Regions from separate parts of the Nocardiopsis sp. L17-MgMaSL7 genome, predicted to be linked through region 2. Evidence: predicted binding sites of a transcription regulator. Region 2 holds the regulator's gene; the other holds the start of a gene.
The links. Region 2 encodes LexA, which represses DNA repair genes until DNA is damaged. Its sites were predicted from a motif close to TCGAACANNTGTTCGA; they were not measured.
Positions count from the first base shown of each region.

Region 1: the regulator LexA is predicted to act here: its motif matches at 3,660-3,675, upstream of recA (recombinase RecA).

Region 1 is NZ_QGTF01000001.1:237,541-246,281, forward strand. It holds gene BDW27_RS01030 (prolyl oligopeptidase family serine peptidase) at 1-1,006, shown strand, start outside; gene BDW27_RS01035 (class I SAM-dependent methyltransferase) at 1,105-1,737, opposite strand; gene BDW27_RS01040 (regulatory protein RecX) at 1,837-2,430, opposite strand; gene recA (recombinase RecA) at 2,423-3,595, opposite strand; gene BDW27_RS01050 (DUF3046 domain-containing protein) at 3,732-3,926, opposite strand; gene BDW27_RS01055 (ATP-dependent helicase) at 4,048-8,613, shown strand; gene BDW27_RS01060 (GNAT family N-acetyltransferase) at 8,719-8,741, shown strand, end outside.
Region 2 is NZ_QGTF01000002.1:399,548-408,288, reverse strand. It holds gene leuS (leucine--tRNA ligase) at 1-62, shown strand, start outside; gene BDW27_RS04455 (hypothetical protein) at 145-762, shown strand; gene BDW27_RS04450 (hypothetical protein) at 759-1,430, shown strand; gene BDW27_RS04445 (S9 family peptidase) at 1,446-2,537, opposite strand; gene lexA (transcriptional repressor LexA) at 2,587-3,315, opposite strand; gene nrdR (transcriptional regulator NrdR) at 3,924-4,400, shown strand; gene BDW27_RS04430 (vitamin B12-dependent ribonucleotide reductase) at 4,529-7,273, shown strand; gene BDW27_RS04425 (CBS domain-containing protein) at 7,392-7,820, shown strand; gene BDW27_RS04420 (hypothetical protein) at 7,817-8,122, opposite strand; gene BDW27_RS04415 (SPFH domain-containing protein) at 8,667-8,741, shown strand, end outside.

The DNA of each region.
Region 1 (8,741 bases), on a different contig from region 2:
CCGCCGTACCGTCGAGGTGCTGGTGCGCGGGGCCGAGGAACCCGTCGACCCCGCCTACCTTCCCGTCCCCCGCCAGGAGACGCTGCCCGGCCGTTACGGGGCGACGGTGCACGCCAACGTGTACCCGCCCACCAACCCCGAGGTCTCCTCGGACGGGCCGGCGCCCTACGTGGTGTGGGCGCACGGCGGGCCGGTGGGGCAGGCCACGCGCTCGCTGGACCTGGTCAAGGCCTACTTCACCAGCCGTGGGATCGGTGTCGTGGACGTGGACTACGGCGGTTCCACGGGTTACGGGCGCTCCTACCGCAAGCGCCTGCACAAGCAGTGGGGCGCGGTGGACGTCGAGGACTGCACCGCGGCCGCTCGGGCCCTGGTGGATCGTGGTCTGGCAGACCCCGAGCGTCTGGCCATCCGGGGCCCGAGCGCGGGCGGCCTCACCGCCCTGCTCGCCCTGACCGGTGACACCTTCGCCTGCGGGGTGTCGTACTTCGGCGTCGCGGACCTGCTGGGGCTGGTCAAGACCACCCACGACTTCGAGTCGCGTTTCACGGACACGCTGGTCGGCACCCTGCCGGGGTTCGTGGAGACCTACCGGGAGCGGTCGCCGATCAACCGGATCAGTGAGATCGGGGTCCCCGTCCTTCTGCTCCAGGGGTTGGAGGACAAGGTGGTCACCCCGGACCAGGCGAGCCGTATGGCCGCCGGGCTGAGCAGGCGCCAGGTGCCCTACGCGCTGCTGGAGTTCGAGGGCGAGGCCCACGGGTTCCGGTCCGAGGGCGCGCGCGTGCGCTCCCTGGAGGCGGAGCTGGCCTTCTACGCGGGGGTGTTCGGTTTCGCGCCGGACGTGGCCCCGTTGGAGCTCACCACGGAACCTCCCGAACCGCGCGCCGAGGACCCCGAGATCGACATCCCCGTCGCGGAGCAGCTTCCCGAGGTGACCCCGGAGTCCGGTGTGACCGCCGGGACCGGTGAGCCGGTGGTCCGGGAGCACACGGAACCGTCCTGACCGCCACGACCCGACCGGGTGCGGGAGGCGCGGTGTTCGCCTCCGCCCCGCCGGAGCGGGTCCGTCAGGGAGCGGTCCGCCCACGGTCGCCTCGGCGATCACCGGTCGAGGCGGGCCAACAGGTGGGCGTCGAGGAAGCCCCGTTCGGAGGCCGGATCATGGATGAGCCGGGCGAACACGGTGAGACCGGCCTCAGCCAGCAGTCCGGCGAACCGGTCCACCGGCCAGCTGTGAGCGGGGGCCACCTTGTGGTCGAAGCGGACCGGCTCGGGCCCGTCGGTGGCGAAGAACGAGACCAGGAGCAGACCCCCGGGCGCCAGTACGCGCACCTGCTCGTCCAGGAGCGCCGGCAGTTCTCCGGGCGGGGTGTGGATCATGGAGTAGTGGGCCAGTACACCGCCGAGCGCGTCGTCCTCGACCGGCAGGGTCTCCATCCGGGCCTCGTCGAACCGCAGGGAGGGGTACGCCCGCCGTGCGTGGGCGACCATGGCCGGGGAGAGGTCCAGGCCGAAGGCGTCCAGTCCCAGGTCGTTCAGCATGGCCGTCAGATGTCCGGGCCCGCACCCGACGTCGGCCGCCAGCGGGTTCCCCGTCCCGCGCACCAGCTCGGCGAAGGTGCCGATCATGTTCCGCGAGAACGGCTGTGTCTCCAACCGCCCCGCGAACATCGACGCGTACAGCTCGACGACCCCGTCGTAGGCGGCCCTGGTCTTGTCCTGGTGTTCCGTCACAGAAGAGGAAGCTAGCACCCGCGTAGCTTCGCGGTGCCCCCGGGCCGAAACGGCCCTGCCCGCCTGTGCCACGGGTTCGGCGGGGTTGCTGAGTGGGCGCTAGAAGTCGGGGGGGTCCGGGTCGGCCTCCAGGCCTTCCTGTTCCATCTCCTCACGGACGATGCGGTAGGACAGGCCCCCCGGGTAGCCCTTGCGGGCCAGGACGCCCAGGGCACGGCGGACGCGGGCCTCCTTCTCCTTGCTGCGGCTCCCGCGCAGGCTCTTGCGGGCCAGCGCGCGGGCGGCCTCCTGCTCGTCCTCGTCGCTGACCTCGGCGACCGCCTCACGGACGGTCTCCTCCTCCACTCCCCGGGTGCGCAGCTCCTGGGTCAGGGCACGGCGGGACAGGTGCCTGCCGTACTGCCGGGAGGTGACCCAGGCCTGGGCGAAGGCGGCGTCGTCGATCAGCCCGGCCTCGTCGAGGCCGTTGAGGACCCCCTCCACCACCTCGTCCGGGTACTCCCTGCGGTGCAGGGAGCGCTCCAGCTGGGCCCGGGTGCGCGGTGAGTGGGTGAGCATCCGCAGGACCAGGTTCCTGGCCTTGTTCTCGAGGTCCGCTCCGGGCTGCCCGCCCGGAGCGGTCTCCTCGTCGGCGCTCACCGGATCGGCCTCGGCCGGTCCGGTGCGGTCGGGTGACCGGCGCCGCTCACGCATCCGGGGCGGCGGCCTTGGTGGTCTTGGCCGCGGCGCGCTTGGCGGGGGCCTTGGGCTCCTCGGCCTTGACCGGGTCGGCCTTGGGCTCGGCGGGGCTGGAGGCGCTGGAGGCGCTGTCGTCACCCTGTCCGGGGATGCCCAGCTTCTCCTTGATCTTCTTCTCGATCTCCTTGGCCACGTCCACGTTCTCGCGCAGGAAGTTCCGGGCGTTCTCCTTGCCCTGCCCGAGCTGGGTGCCGTCGTAGGTGTACCAGGCGCCGGACTTGCGCACGATGGCGTGCTCCACGCCCAGGTCGATGAGGCTGCCCTCGCGGGAGACGCCGACACCGTAGAGGATGTCGAACTCCGCCTGCTTGAAGGGCGGCGCGACCTTGTTCTTGACGACCTTGACGCGGGTACGGTTGCCGACCGCGTCGGTGCCGTCCTTGAGCGTCTCGATGCGGCGTACGTCCAGGCGGACCGAGGCGTAGAACTTCAGCGCCTTGCCACCGGTGGTGGTCTCCGGCGAGCCGAACATGACGCCGACCTTCTCGCGGAGCTGGTTGATGAAGATCGCGGTGGTGCCGGTGGAGTGCAGGGCACCGGCGATCTTGCGCAGCGCCTGGGACATGAGCCGGGCCTGGAGGCCGACGTGGCTGTCGCCCATCTCGCCCTCGATCTCGGCGCGGGGCACCAGGGCCGCCACGGAGTCGATCACGATGATCGAGACGGCGCCGGAGCGGATGAGCATGTCGACGATCTCCAGCGCCTGCTCACCGGTGTCCGGCTGGGACAGGAGGAGGTTGTCGGTGTCGACGCCGATCTTCTTGGCGTACTCGGGGTCGAGCGCGTGCTCGGCGTCGACGAAGGCGGCGATGCCGCCCATCTTCTGGGCGCTGGCCACCGCGTGCAGGGCGACGGTGGTCTTACCGCTGGACTCGGGGCCGTAGACCTCGACGACCCGGCCCTTGGGCAGGCCTCCGATGCCCAGGGCGACGTCCAGCGCGATGGCGCCGGTGGGGATCGCCTCGATCGGCGGACGGTCGTCGTCCCCCAGCCGCATGACGGAGCCCTTGCCGAACTGCCGCTCGATCTGCGCGAGCGCTGTTTCGAGAGCCTTGTCTCGGTCTCCAGATGCCACGGGATTCCCCTGTTGGGTTGATGCCTTTTTCTTCATGATGCGCATGACGCTACGCGGTCGGTACGACAATCGCGACGCTCCACGTCCGCCCACCGAGAACCCAGACTACCCGAACTCATGTTCGAAATCCGGTACGAACCCCCGGCGTCTCGGTTTTTACGTGTGTGGGGAGGAGGCCGGCTCAGCGGACGGAGGCGGGAAGGTCGAACGCGTCACACACGGCCCGCCACACCTCCTTGGCCGAGGTCCCGTCGGCCAGCGCCTGGTTGACCGTACGGGAGCCGAGCTTCTCGATGACGTAGTCCTTGGCCAGGCTGTCCGCGTAGGCCTCGCCGAACTGGGCGTGCATGTTGTGCCAGAAAACAGTGAGTCTCATCGGCCCCAGTATGGGTGACCGGAGGGAGCCGCTGGGCCTCGTCCACAGGACGAGTTCCCGCCGGTCCGCGGTCCCGGGTGTCCTGCGGCGATCTGTCGGACCCCTTGGGCAGACTGGTGCGATGAGCGGAGCGACCGACCCCCTGGCACCCTTCGGCACGGCGACCCGGGCCTGGTTCGGTCGGGCCTTCCCGGACGGGCCCACGGCCGCCCAGACCGAGGCCTGGCGGACGGTCGCCTCCGGCCGGGACACACTGGTGGTGGCGCCGACCGGCTCGGGCAAGACGCTGTCGGCCTTCCTGTGGTCCCTGGACCGGCTCACCCACGCCCCGGTGCCGACGGACCGCTCGAAGCGCTGCCGGGTCCTGTACGTGTCGCCGCTCAAGGCCCTGGCCGTGGACGTGGAGCGCAACCTCCGCCAGCCGCTCGCGGGGATCGCCACGGCCGCCGAGGGCGGTGGGGAGGTCCTGTCACCGGTCACCGTGGGGGTGCGCACCGGCGACACCCCCGCCCAGGAGCGGCGCCGGATGGCCACCCATCCCCCGGACGTCCTCATCACCACACCCGAGTCCCTCTTCCTGGTCCTGACCTCCAGGGCCCGTGAGGGCCTCTCCGGGGTGGAGACGGTCATCGTGGACGAGGTGCACGCCCTGGCCGGGACCAAGCGCGGCGCCCACCTGGCACTGAGCCTGGAGCGCCTGTCCGCCCTGCTGGACCGCCCGGCCCAGCGGATCGGCCTGTCCGCCACGGTTCGTCCGAGGGAGACCGTCGCCGCCTACCTGAGCGGCACCGGTCAGGGCGCCACCGGAACCGGCGGCGCCGTGATCGTGGCCCCGCCGGACACCCCCCGCATGGATCTGCGCGTGGAGGCGTCCGTGCCCGATCTGGACGAACCCGGGAGCCCGGCCGCCACGGCCGAGGGCCTGTCCCCGGACCCGCGCGCGGGCAACACCATGAGCCGGGGCTCGGTCTGGCCGCACATGGAGCGCCGGGTGCTGGATCTGGTCGAGGCCAACCGCTCCACCATCGTGTTCACCAACGGCCGCCGCACCGCCGAGAAGCTGTGTGCCCGGCTCAACGACCTCCACGCCGAACGCGTCGACGGAACCCTCCCCGACGAGGAGGTGGCCGCCCAGGTGATCGGCCAGTCCGAGCAGAGCCGGGGCGGGGCGCCGGTGATCGCGCGCGCCCACCACGGCTCCGTGTCCAAGGCCGAGCGGGAGCTCATCGAGGACGACCTCAAGGCGGGGCGGCTGCGGTGTGTGGTGGCCACCTCCAGCCTCGAACTCGGGGTGGACATGGGCGCGGTGGACCTGGTGGTGCAGGTGGCCGCTCCCCCGTCGGTGGCCAGCGGCCTCCAGCGGGTCGGCCGCGCGGGCCACCAGGTGGGCGAGACCTCACGCGGGGTGTTCCTGCCGCAGTACCGGGGCGACCTGCTGGCGACCACCGTGGTGACAGAACGCATGCGCGCGGGCGGGATCGAACGGCTGGAGATGCCTCGCGACCCCCTGGACGTGCTGTCGCAGCAGGTCGTGGCCATGGTGGCGATGGACGACTGGACGGTGCCCGGGCTCGCGGCGCTGGTGCGACGCGCGGCGCCCTTCGCGGACCTGAGCGACGCGGTACTGGAGTCGGTGCTGGACATGCTGTCGGGCCGCTACCCCTCGGACGAGTTCGCCGAGCTGCGCCCGCGCCTGGTGTGGGACCGGGACGAGGACGTGCTGCGGTCGCGGCCGGGCGCTCAGCGGCTGGCGGTGATCAGCGGCGGCACCATCCCGGACCGGGGCTTGTACGGAGTGCACCTGGCCTCGGAGTCGACGAGCAGGGCGCCGACCCGCGTCGGTGAGCTGGACGAGGAGATGGTCTACGAGTCCCGTGTGGGCGACGTGTTCGTGCTGGGTTCGACCTCGTGGCGGATCGAGGCGATCACCGCTGACCGCGTGATGGTCTCCCCCGCACCGGGACGGCCGGGTCGGATGCCGTTCTGGAAGGCGGACGCGCTCGGCCGCCCGGCGGAACTGGGCCGTGCGGTGGGCGCGATGACCCGTCAGCTTGCCGAACGCGACCAGGTGGCGGGGCGTGAGCTGGCCACGACCGCCGGGCTGGACGACTGGGCCGCCGACAACCTCGTGGAGTACGTGGCCGACCAGCGGGAGGCGACCGGGAGCGTGCCCGACGACCGCACGGTGGTGATCGAGCGCTTCCGCGACCAGGTGGGCGACTGGCGCGCGGTGGTGCACTCACCGCTGGGGGCCCGGGTGCACGCGCCGTGGGCGCTGGCGATCGCCGGTCGGGCCCGGGAACGGTTCGGGACGGACGCCCAGGTGGTGCACGGTGACGACGGGATCGTGCTGCGGCTGCCGGACGTGGAGTCGGGCGGCATTCTGCGGGCGGGTGAGCTGGCCGACCTGGTGTCGTTGGACCCGGAGACCGTGGAGGCCGTGGTCACCGACGAGCTCACCGGGTCGGCGCTGTTCGCGTCCCGGTTCCGCGAGTGCGCGGCGCGGGCGCTGCTGTTGCCCCGCCAGCGCCCGGACCGGCGGATGCCGTTGTGGCAGCAGCGGTTGCGGGCCCAGCACCTGTTGTCGGTGGCGGGCCGCTACGGGTCGTTCCCGATCGTGTTGGAGACGGTGCGCGAGTGTCTGCGGGACGTGTTCGACGTGCCCGCGCTCGCGGAGGTGCTCACCGACGTCCGGGCGCGCCGGATGAGGGTGGTGGAGGTGGAGACCCCGCAGGCCTCGCCGTTCGCCCGGTCGCTGCTGATGGAGTACACGGCGGCCTTCCTGTACGAGGGGGACGCCCCCGCCGCCGAACTGCGCGCGCAGGCGCTCACCCTGGACGCGTCGCTGTTGGCGGACCTGCTGGGCGGCGCGGACCTGCGGGAGCTGCTGGATCCGGAGGTGGTGGAACACACCGACGCCCTGTTGCAGCGGACCGCCGCACCGGTGCGGGACCTGGAGGGTGCGGCCGACCTGCTGCGGGAGGTGGGGCCGCTGACCACCGCCGAGGCGGTCGAGCGGGGTGCGCGGCGGGAGTGGCTGGAGGAGCTGGAGGGCGCCGGTCGCGTGGTGCGGATGCGGGTGGCCGGGGCCGAGCGGTGGTGCGCGGTGGAGGACGCGGCCCGGCTGCGCGACGCCCTGGGCGCCGAGCCGCCGCCCGGGGTCCCGGAAGTGTTCCTGGAACCGGTGGCGGAGCCGGTGGTGGACCTGGTGTCCCGGTACGCGCGCACGCACGCGCCGTTCACCTCGGCGGAGGCCGCCGGACGGCTGGGGCTGGGCCGTGAGGTGGTGGAGGGCGCCCTGCGGGAGCTGTCCGGGCGCGGCCGGGTGGCCCGGGGCGGGTTCCGGCCCGGCGGCAGCGGTACCGAGTGGTGCGACGACGACGTGCTGCGCCGTCTGCGGCGGGGTTCGGTCGCCCGGTTGCGCAGGGAGGTCGAGCCGGTCGAGCCCCGGGCGCTGGCCCGGTTCGCGCCGCTGTGGCAGCGGGCGGTCCCCGACGCGCGCCTGCGCGGACCGGACGCGGTGTTCGAGGCGGTGGAGTCGCTGCGCGGTGCCCCGTTGGTGGCCTCGTCCCTGGAGTCGACGGTGCTGGCCACCAGGGTGGAGGGTTACGCCCCCGTGGCCCTGGACTCGCTCACCCAGGCCGGGGAGGTCGTGTGGGCGGGGACCGGGGCACTGCCGGGTGAGGACGGCTGGTTGACGCTGGTCCCGGCGGACGAGGCTCCGCTGCTGCTGCCCGATCCGGTCCCGCCGGAGGAGGGTTCGCTCGCCGAGACCGTCCTGGGGGTGCTGCGGGAGGGCGGGGCGCTGTTCTTCCGGGACGTGTCCGACCGCGTCGCCCGCGCCATGGACGGGGCGGTGGTCTCCGACGCGGACCTGGTGGCGGCCGTGTGGCGACTGGTGTGGGCGGGGTGCGTCACCAACGACACCCTGGCCCCGCTGCGTGCCGTGCTGGGAGCGGGCCCCGTCACGCGGAGCGGCTCCTCCCGGGCCCGGCGGCGCCCGGTCATGCCCACGCGGTCCGGTCCCCCCACGGCGGCGGGCCGCTGGTCGGCCCTGCCGGTCCCCGACCCGGACCCGACCCGCCGCACGTTGGCGCGGGTGGAGGCGCGGCTCGAACGTGACGGGATCCTGCTCAAGGGGCAGCAGGGGCGGGGCATCTCCTCGGACGAGTACCGGGTGCTGCGCTCCATGGAGGAGGCGGGTCGGGTGCGCCGCGGCTACTTCGTGGAGGGGTTGGGCGGTGCGCAGTTCGCGCTGCCCGGCGCGGTGGACCGGCTGCGGGCGCTGTCCGATGAGGAGCCCGGCGGTCCGACGCCGCCCGTGGTGCTGGCCGCCACGGATCCCGCCAACCCGTACGGTGCCGCGCTGTCCTGGCCCGCGGGCTCGGCGGGTGTGGAGGCGTCCCACCGGCCTGGCCGGGTGGCGGGCGCGCTGGTGGTGCTGGACGGCGGTCGGCTGACCCTGTTCGTGGGTCGGGGCGGCCGGTCGGTGCTCACCTTCGGTTCCACCCCGGCGCTGCTGGGGCGGGCGGCCCGCACGGTGGCGGAGCTGGTGCTCTCGGGCGCCGTGGAGTCGTTGACGGTGGAACGCGCGGACGGTGCGGAGGTGTTCGGCACCCCGGTGGACACGGCCCTGGTCTCGGCCGGGTTCCACGTCACCCCGAAGGGGCTGCGGCTGCGGCGTTGAGTGCGGAGGAATCCACTGGCATGGGAGCCGGGTGGTGCGCGAGGATCACCCTCGTTCGCACGAATCCGCACGCAGGAGGTGGCCTTGCCACTCGTCATCCGTCCCATGAGGCCCGAGGACACCAACGC
Region 2 (8,741 bases):
ACAAGACCGTGCGCAAGGTGATCGTCCGCGCACCCAAGCTGGTGAACATCGTCGTCGGTTGATCCGTCGCACGGGGCGGTGGTCGCGGTGGCGGCCACCGCCCTCTACCTTGGGCGTGACAACTGATGGGGAGGCGGTGGCCGGGTGGGATCTGCGACAGGTTCCGGACCCAGACCCTGGGTGCGGGCGGCGATCGTGGTGACGGGCACGGTGGCGGTCTCCGCCGCCGCTGTCGGAGGCGGTCTCTGGCTCACGGGGAAAGACCCGGACCAACCCCGTGGCGGTGACGCCCACACCACGGCGCCACCGTGCGGCGTGGTCCCGGAGGAGGCCATAGCCGAGGCGCTGCCCGGTGCCGTCCTGGAATCGGACGACGGCGGCCCCCTCGCGGGCGGTGAGAGCACCTCCTGCGTGTGGACCACCGCCGGACTCGACGCCGAGGAGCAGGGGGTCCTGCGGGTCGATCTGTCCGCGCGCTTCACCGACGCCTCCGCCGAACCGGCCGTGACCGGTGACGAGTCCGCAGCCCGGGCCCAGACCGCCATGGCCCCGGCTCGCGGTCGTTCCGTGGCCCTGGGAACCGGCGCCGAGGCCGAGGTCTGGCGCGGCCAGGTCCCCGGCACCGCCGAACTCGCCTTCCACAGCGACAACCTGCTGGTCCGCGTCTCCTACAGCGCCATGGACGAGGACGACCCCATGTCCTACGACCGCGCCCAGGAGACCGTCGTGGCCTTCGCCGAACAACTGGGAGAGGCCCTGTGAGCACCCCCCACCCCGGGCCCCCACCCGCCTTCGGGCAGCCGGAGGACCCCGGAACCACCCCGCCGCAGAGCCGGGGACTGGCCGTCACCCTCCTCGTCGTCCTGGTCGTGGCCGTGCTGGCGCTCGCCGCGTGGCTTGTCTGGTTCCTGCTGCGGGACGACGTGGAACTGGGCGAGTTCGAGGCCGCGCCCGAGTGCGGGACCGGTGAGACCGAGGCCCTGGAGGAGCTGGTGCCCGGCTACGAGAGGGAGATCGAGGAGACCGTCGGCAGCGCCCAGGACCCCTTCGGGGCCGGGTGGCAGTGTCGCTGGGCCACTACCGAGGGAGCGGGGGCCTCCGTGCCCTCCGCCGCCACCCTCGTCCTGGTCGCCGCCCCGGTCGAGGCAGGCCCGGAGACCGCCGCCGAAACCCTGCGCTCCACCGCCGGTGAGAGCGACGCCCAGCCCGTGGAGGGCCTTGGGGACGAGGCCCTCACCTGGGTCGAGGAGGGTGCCTTCGAGGTGGGCTGCGTGGGTGTGCGGGTCTCCAACCTGTACGTGGAGTCCTGCTACACGGCCGCCACAGACTACGACGCGATCGGTTCCATGGACGGTGTGGCCGCCGCCGAGGAGGCCGAGATCCTCGCCCGCGCCGTCGTCGAAGAGCTGCCCGCGCCCGCGGACGACTAGCGGCTCCCGGGTCGGCTACCAGAGACCGTCGAGGAACCGCTCCAGCGCCGGGGTGACGTCGGGGGAGAAGGCACGGTCCGCGTCGAGGGCGGCGGCCCCCGGGGTGTCGTCGTACTCGCGCAGGATGTGGTCCACCCCGGACAGGTCCACCCGCTCGGCGCCGTCCAGACCGGTCATGAGCCGGTCGACCTCCTCCTCGTTCACCTGGGCGTCCTGGTCGCCCCACAGGACCAGTACCGGGGTGTCCCCGGGCAGGCCCTCGGCCAGCTCCACGGGGTCGAAGGAGTCGATCCAGGTCAGGTAGTCCGCACTGTTCTCGTCGAACAGCCCCGTGGTGTCGCTCTCGGGCAGCTCCCCGCCCGCGCGCACGGCGGCCCGGCCCGCCCGCAGGTCCGAGAGCATGCGCGCGGCGGTCACCTCGCCGACACCGCCCTGGGCCTCGGCGGTGCGGATCTGCTCGGACACCTGGCGGTCGATGAGATCCAGCATGCGGGTGCCCGGCGGAGCGGCCAGCACCAGTGCGGGTTCGGCGTCGAGGAGTTCGTGGGCGCGCAGCGCGAACAGGGCGCCCTCACTGTGGCCGAGGATGACCGTGCGCTCGGGGTCCACCTCGGGCTGGGAGACCAGCTCCGTGTAGGCGGCGGCCATCTGCCGGTCGAAGACGAGGGGGTCGACCGGCTGGTCGAGAGCCTCCTCCTCGGCCGCGCTCATGTCGGCCGGATCGGCGCTGCCGAACTTGTCGTAGCGCAGCGAAGCGGCGCCCGCACCGCTCAGCACCCGGGCGAGGTTCAGGTTGGTGTTGGCGTCCGGTCGCGCGGCGCCGTTGCCGTCCCGGTCGGTGGGGCCGCTGCCGGAGACGATGAGCACCCCCGGGACGGAGCCCTCGCCGGCGCCGGAGGGAGCGGTGAAGGTGCCGGGCACGGTGAAACCGCCACCCTCGAAGGAGACCTCGCGCTCCTGCCCGGCGGCACCCGGTAGCGCGGGGCCGTCACCGTCGCTGGGCGTACACGCGGAGACCAGCAGGGCCCCGGCGACCAGGGCCGCGGCCAGGGCAGTGCGCGGTCGGCTCGGGGAAGGGGACACGGGGGCGGAGGCAGGTGTCGACACGCCCTCAGCGTATCGGCACGCCCACCACCCCCGGCTCCGGGACCTGGGCTCAGACCCGGCGCATGACCGTGACGACCTTGCCGAGGATGGTGGCCTCGTCACCCTGGATGGGCTCGTAGGCGTCGTTGCGCGGCATCAGCCACACGTGCCCGTCCGGCTCCCGCCGCAGCACCTTGACGGTGGCCTCGTCGTCCAGCATCGCCGCGACGATGTCACCGTTCTCGGCGGTCTGCTGCTGACGGACCACCACCAGGTCGCCGTCGGTGATCGCGGCGTCGATCATGGAGTCGCCGACCACGGTGAGCATGAACAGGCGGCCCTCGCCGACCAGCTGACGCGGCAGCGCCAGGACGTCCTCCACGGCCTCCTCGGCCAGGATCGGGCCACCGGCCGCGATCCGGCCGACCAGCGGCACCGAGGCCGCCCTGGTGGAGTCGGCGGTGAGCTCCTCCTGGGTGAGGGTCTGGGAGGCCTCACGGCCCGGGGTGCGCAGCTCCACGGCGCGCGGCCGGTTCTGGTCCCGGTGCAGGTAACCCTTGCGCTGGAGCACCTTGAGCTGGTGCGCCACGCTGGAGGGGCTGGACAGGCCGACCGTGTCGCCGATCTCCCGGATGGACGGCGGGTAACCCCGTTCCCGGACGTACCGCTGGATGCAGTTGAGGACACTCTGCTGACGTGCGGTGAGCTTGGGGGTGTCGGACCCGGGCGGGCCCGGGTCCACGGGCGAAAGAACGGTGGTGGGTCCGGAGCCGACGGCTCCGGGGTTCTCCTCCGGCACGGCCGGGCCTCCTCGGTGTTCGGTTCGGTCAGGGCCTGTGTGTGGCCGGATCGGCCACGCGGACCGGACGGCGAAGCCGGTGTGAAATCAAGGTCAACTTTAGTCGTTGCACACGGTGATATCAAACAAGCGTTCGAGAACGTGTGGACGAGGGCGCGCACGGATTTCGCATTGTGTTTTCGCGTCCCGATTTCCGGTGGCCCGGACTTATGTGTGTACACGCTCGCCGTGGCCGTTGTCCGTGGAATGCGCGCTCCGGTATGGGGTTCGTCTCGCCGTGCCCCGCCGCCACTCCGTGCTGACAGGAGAGGGGGGAATTCGGTCGGCGCCGAGGCGTGGCGGGCGTCGAGCCGCGCGCCCGCGCCCCCTTATCCTTGGATTCGTCTCCCGGAGCCGCGCATCCCCGTTTCCACCTCCTCGAACCCCGTTCCTTGGCCGCCCCTGTTCCGGGTTTGGGGACACGCCGTCGGCAGGGTTGCGGGTGTCCGCCCCAACGCCTAGGTTCGACCACAACATCTGGTGTTGACATGGGGGCTGTGGTCAATAAGTTGTGGTTAAGTAGACCTCCAGGGTTGTTGGTCGGGTACAGGAAAGCCAGGTGAACCGGGATGCACTGTCCGTTCTGCCGTCATCCGGACACCAGGGTGATCGACAGCAGGTCCACCGACGACGGCGCGGCCATCCGGCGCCGCAGGACCTGCCCCGTCTGCGAGCGGCGCTTCACCACCCAGGAGACCGTCCTGCTGATGGTGGCCAAGCGGTCCGGGGTCACCGAACCCTTCAGCCGCACCAAGATCATCGCCGGGGTACGCCGCGCCTGCCAGGGCCGTCCCGTCTCCGAGGACGCCCTCGCCAAACTCGGCCAGCAGGTCGAGGAGGAGATCCGCGGCCGGGGCGTGGCCGAGGTGCCCGCCCACGAGATCGGCCTGGCCATCCTGGGCCCCATGCGTGACCTGGACGAGGTCGCCTACCTGCACTTCGCGAGCGTCTACCGTGGGTTCGAGAGCCTCGCCGACTTCGAGGCCGAGATCGCGAGCCTGCGGGAGGACCGCGAGGGAGAACCCGCGGTCGACACCACCGGGTAACCCCGGAGGCCGCCGCATGGTGGGCGGAGAGCCGGGCAGAGACCGTGCCTTCCGCACCACCCCGAACACACATGAACGTCCGCGCGGTCACCGCCGGGTCCGCGCATGACCTTCGGGGAGGGGTCGCCATGACGCGAAGGACGAACGGCACGACCAGGCGCGGGGGCAAGGGCCTGACGATCGGCCGAGTCAACACCACCGAGGGCGTCCATCCGTACGACACCCTCGAATGGGAACTCCGCGACGTCGTCATGACCAACTGGCGCGACGGCACCGTCAACTTCGAGCAGCACGGCGTCGAGTTCCCCGTCACCTGGTCGGTGAACGCCACCCAGATCGTGGCGAGCAAGTACTTCCGGGGGGCCGTGGGCACCCCGGAACGCGAGTCGAGCCTCAGACAGCTCATCGACCGCGTCGTCGGCGTCTACACGAGTACCGGCCGCGAGCACGGCTACTTCGCCTCCGACCAGGACGCCGAGGTCTTCGACCACGAACTCAAGTACGCCCTGGCCCACCAGCTCTTCAGTTTCAACTCCCCGGTCTGGTTCAACGTCGGCACCACCTCGAAGGCCCAGGTCTCCGCGTGCTTCATCCTCTCCGTGGAGGACACGATGGAGTCGATCCTGGAGTGGTACAAGGAGGAGGGGCTGATCTTCAAGGGCGGCTCCGGCGCGGGGGTGAACCTGTCGCGCATCCGCTCCAGTCGGGAGCTGCTGTCCTCCGGGGGCTCCGCTTCGGGCCCGGTCTCCTTCATGCGCGGCGCGGACGCCTCCGCCGGGACCATCAAGTCCGGCGGCGCCACCCGTCGCGCGGCCAAGATGGTGGTGCTCGACGTGGACCACCCCGACATTGAGGAGTTCGTCGGGACGAAGGCGCGCGAGGAGCACAAGATCCGCGCGCTGCGCGACGCGGGCTTCGACGTCGATCTGGGCGGCGACGACATGTTCAGCGTCCAGTACCAGAACGCCAACAACTCCGTCCGCGTGTCCGACGCGTTCATGCGCGCGGTGGAGACCGGCTCCGAGTTCGGTCTGACCTCCCGCACCACGGGCGAGGTCATCGCCACCGTCGACGCCAAGGAGCTCTTCCACAGCATGGCCGCCGCCGCGTGGGAGTGCGCCGACCCGGGCATCCAGTACGACGGCACCATCCAGGACTGGCACACCAACCCCGAGACCGGCCGCATCAGCGCGAGCAATCCCTGCAGCGAGTACCTCAGTCTGGACGACTCGTCCTGCAACCTGGCCTCGATCAACCTGCTGAAGTTCCTGCGCGAGGACGACACGTTCGACGTCGAGGGGTTCACCCGGCTCACCGAACTCGTGATCACCGCGATGGACATCTCCATCACCTTCGCGGACTTCCCCACGGAGAGGATCGGTGAGACCACCCGCGCCTACCGGCAGTTGGGGATCGGGTACGCGAACCTGGGCGCGCTGCTGATGGCCACCGGCCACGCCTACGACTCCGAGGGCGGACGGGCCGTGGCCGCCGCCGTCACCTCTTTGATGACCGCTGCCGCCTACCGCCGAAGCGCCGAACTGGCCGGTGTGGTCGGCCCCTACGACGGATACGGGCGCAACCAGAGCGCCCACGAGCGCGTCATGCGCAAGCACGCGGCGGCCAACGACGGCCTGCGCACCGTCGGCGCACTGGAGGAGCCCGTCCACGCGGCCGCCACCAGGGAGTGGGAGCGGTGCCTGGAGGTCGGCGAACGCAACGGCTGGCGCAACGCCCAGGCGAGCCTTCTCGCCCCCACCGGGACGATCGGGTTCATGATGGACTGCGACACGACCGGGATCGAGCCGGACTTCTCGCTGGTCAAGTACAAGAAGCTGGTCGGCGGCGGGTCCATGCGGATCGTGAACCAGGCGATCCCCCGGGCGCTGCGGAACCTGGGCTACCAGGGCGAGCAGATCGAGCCGATCGTCGACCACGTGGCCGAACACGGGCACGTGGTGGACGCTCCCGGTCTCCGACGGGAGCACTACGAGGTGTTCGACTGCGCCATGGGGCGCCGGTACATCGAGCCCATGGGGCACGTGCGCATGATGGCCGCCACCCAGCCGTTCCTCTCGGGGGCGATCTCCAAGACGGTGAACGTGCCGGAGGGAGCCACGGTCGCCGACTTCGAGGAGATCTACTACGAGGGCTGGCGCCTCGGGCTCAAGGCCCTGGCCGTCTACCGGGACAACTGCAAGGTGGGCCAGCCGTTGTCGGCCTCCGCCGCGGAAGCCGAGGACGCGTCGAAGCCGGTGCGGCGGCGACTGCCCAAGAAGCGGCCGAGCGAGACCACGTCGTTCTCCGTGGGCGGCGCCGAGGGGTACATCACCGCGGGCTCCTACCCGGACAGCGGGCTCGGCGAGGTGTTCCTGAAGCTCGGCAAACAGGGCTCCACCCTGGCGGGGGTGATGGACGCCTTCTCCATCGCGGTCTCCATCGCACTCCAGTACGGGGTGCCGCTGGAGACCTACGTGGAGAAGTTCACCAACATGCGCTTCGACCCGGCGGGCATGACGGACGACCCGGACATCCGTATGGCGCAGTCGGTGGTGGACTACATCTTCCGCCGCCTCGCCCTGGACCACCTGCCCCACGAGGAGCGGGCCGCCTTGGGGGTGCTGTCCGCCTCGGAGCGGGAGGCCCGGGTCCACGGGGAGGACCCGGCCCAGGCCGCCGTTCAGGTGGAGTCTTACGCGCAGTCCGCGGCCTCCGCCGAGGCGCCTGCGCGGGAGGAGCGCCCCGAACGGGCGGCCCCCGACGAGGGGTTCATGGCCGACGCCCCGCTGTGCACCACCTGCGGGACCAGGATGCGCCCCGCGGGCAGCTGCTTCGCCTGTGAGGGCTGTGGCGCCACCAGCGGGTGCAGCTGACTCCCGGGGGCCGGGTTCCGGAGGGAGCCCGCCCGCGGGTGGTCCACACCTTTGGTTGGCGGGGCCGGGAACGGGTACCCCTTCGGCACCCGGCGACGGCCAGTGGAAGGTGGTTCCCATGCTGATAGCCGCGATCCTGCGGGCGAAGGGCCCGGAGGTGGTGAGCGTCGCCCCCGAGGCGACCGTCGCCCGACTGCTCACCGAACTCGCCCGTCACAACGTCGGCGCCGTCGTGGTCGCCGAGAACGACACCCTCGTCGGGATCGTCTCCGAGCGCGACGTGGTCCGGCACCTGGAGCGCCGGGGGCCGGAGCTGATGTCCGCCCCCGTCTCCGACATCATGACCTCCGACGTCGTCACCTGCACCCCCGACGACACCGTCGAGGAGGTCAGCGAACACATGACCGTGCGGCGGTTCCGGCACGTCCCCGTGACCGCCGAGGGACGCCTGGCCGGGATCGTCAGCATCGGCGACCTCGTCAAGAGCCGTCTACGGGGTCTGGAGGACGACCGGGCCCAGCTGGAGGCCTACATCCACGGCCGTTAGGGCTCGGAGCGGTCGCTGGAGGCCACGGCGACGGCGGCGGTCGCGGCGGTCACCCCCAGGACGGCGGGCCACGAGCCGACCTTCTTCGCCAGCGGGTGCGACAGGCCGAAGGCGGCCACGTACACGCCGGTCAGCGCGACGGCGGTGCCCAGACCGGAGCTTCGGCGGGTGGTCTCGAAGGCCGCCGCGCCGAAACCGGCCAGGACCGCGCCGCCCAGGGGCCGGTTTCCGGTGGCGCGCGCCACCGAGTAGCCGCCGATCAGACCGGCGGTGGTCAGGACGGCACTGGGTACTGCGGGCATGGAGAACTCCCCGTTCGGTGCGATGCGGTCATGACGAGGCTGGGGTGTGGTTTCGGACGCCTGCGGCGCGGTGTGGACCCTCTTCGTCGCCCGCCACCACCCTCAACGGACGCCTGCGGCGCGATGGCCGCGTTACCACCAGGTTGCCTCTGGCCCCGGCAGATGAAGCTCGGACAGCCAACCCCGGGGCAGCCCCCGCCGCACGAGACAGCGGAGCCTGCGTAGCAGGAACACAGCAGGGCAGGCGGCCGCCCGCATCGGTGGCGGCGGAGTCGCCACCGGCGAAGCATCCGAAAACCCACCCTAGCCCCGCACCCGGGGCCGCGCCATCCGGCACGCATTGGCGGCCCCGGATCACCGAGCGGCTGATTCCGCGTCACGCTCGGGACACACCCATGGGTTTCGGCTGGCCCCCGTGTCAAGCTGGGGGCTGACCACTACCGGTTTGTCCTGAAACGAACCCGCCCCGACCTGGAACCAGGTCGCGGTACGCGACGTCGAAGCCGATAGTTCCCGACGTTCCGTCACAAGGAAGTGCATGCCTATGTCGTTCGCGCAAACGGTGCGCGGCGCGGCCGGCGCCGTCGCCCAGGGGGGCGACCCGCGCCAGGCCATGACC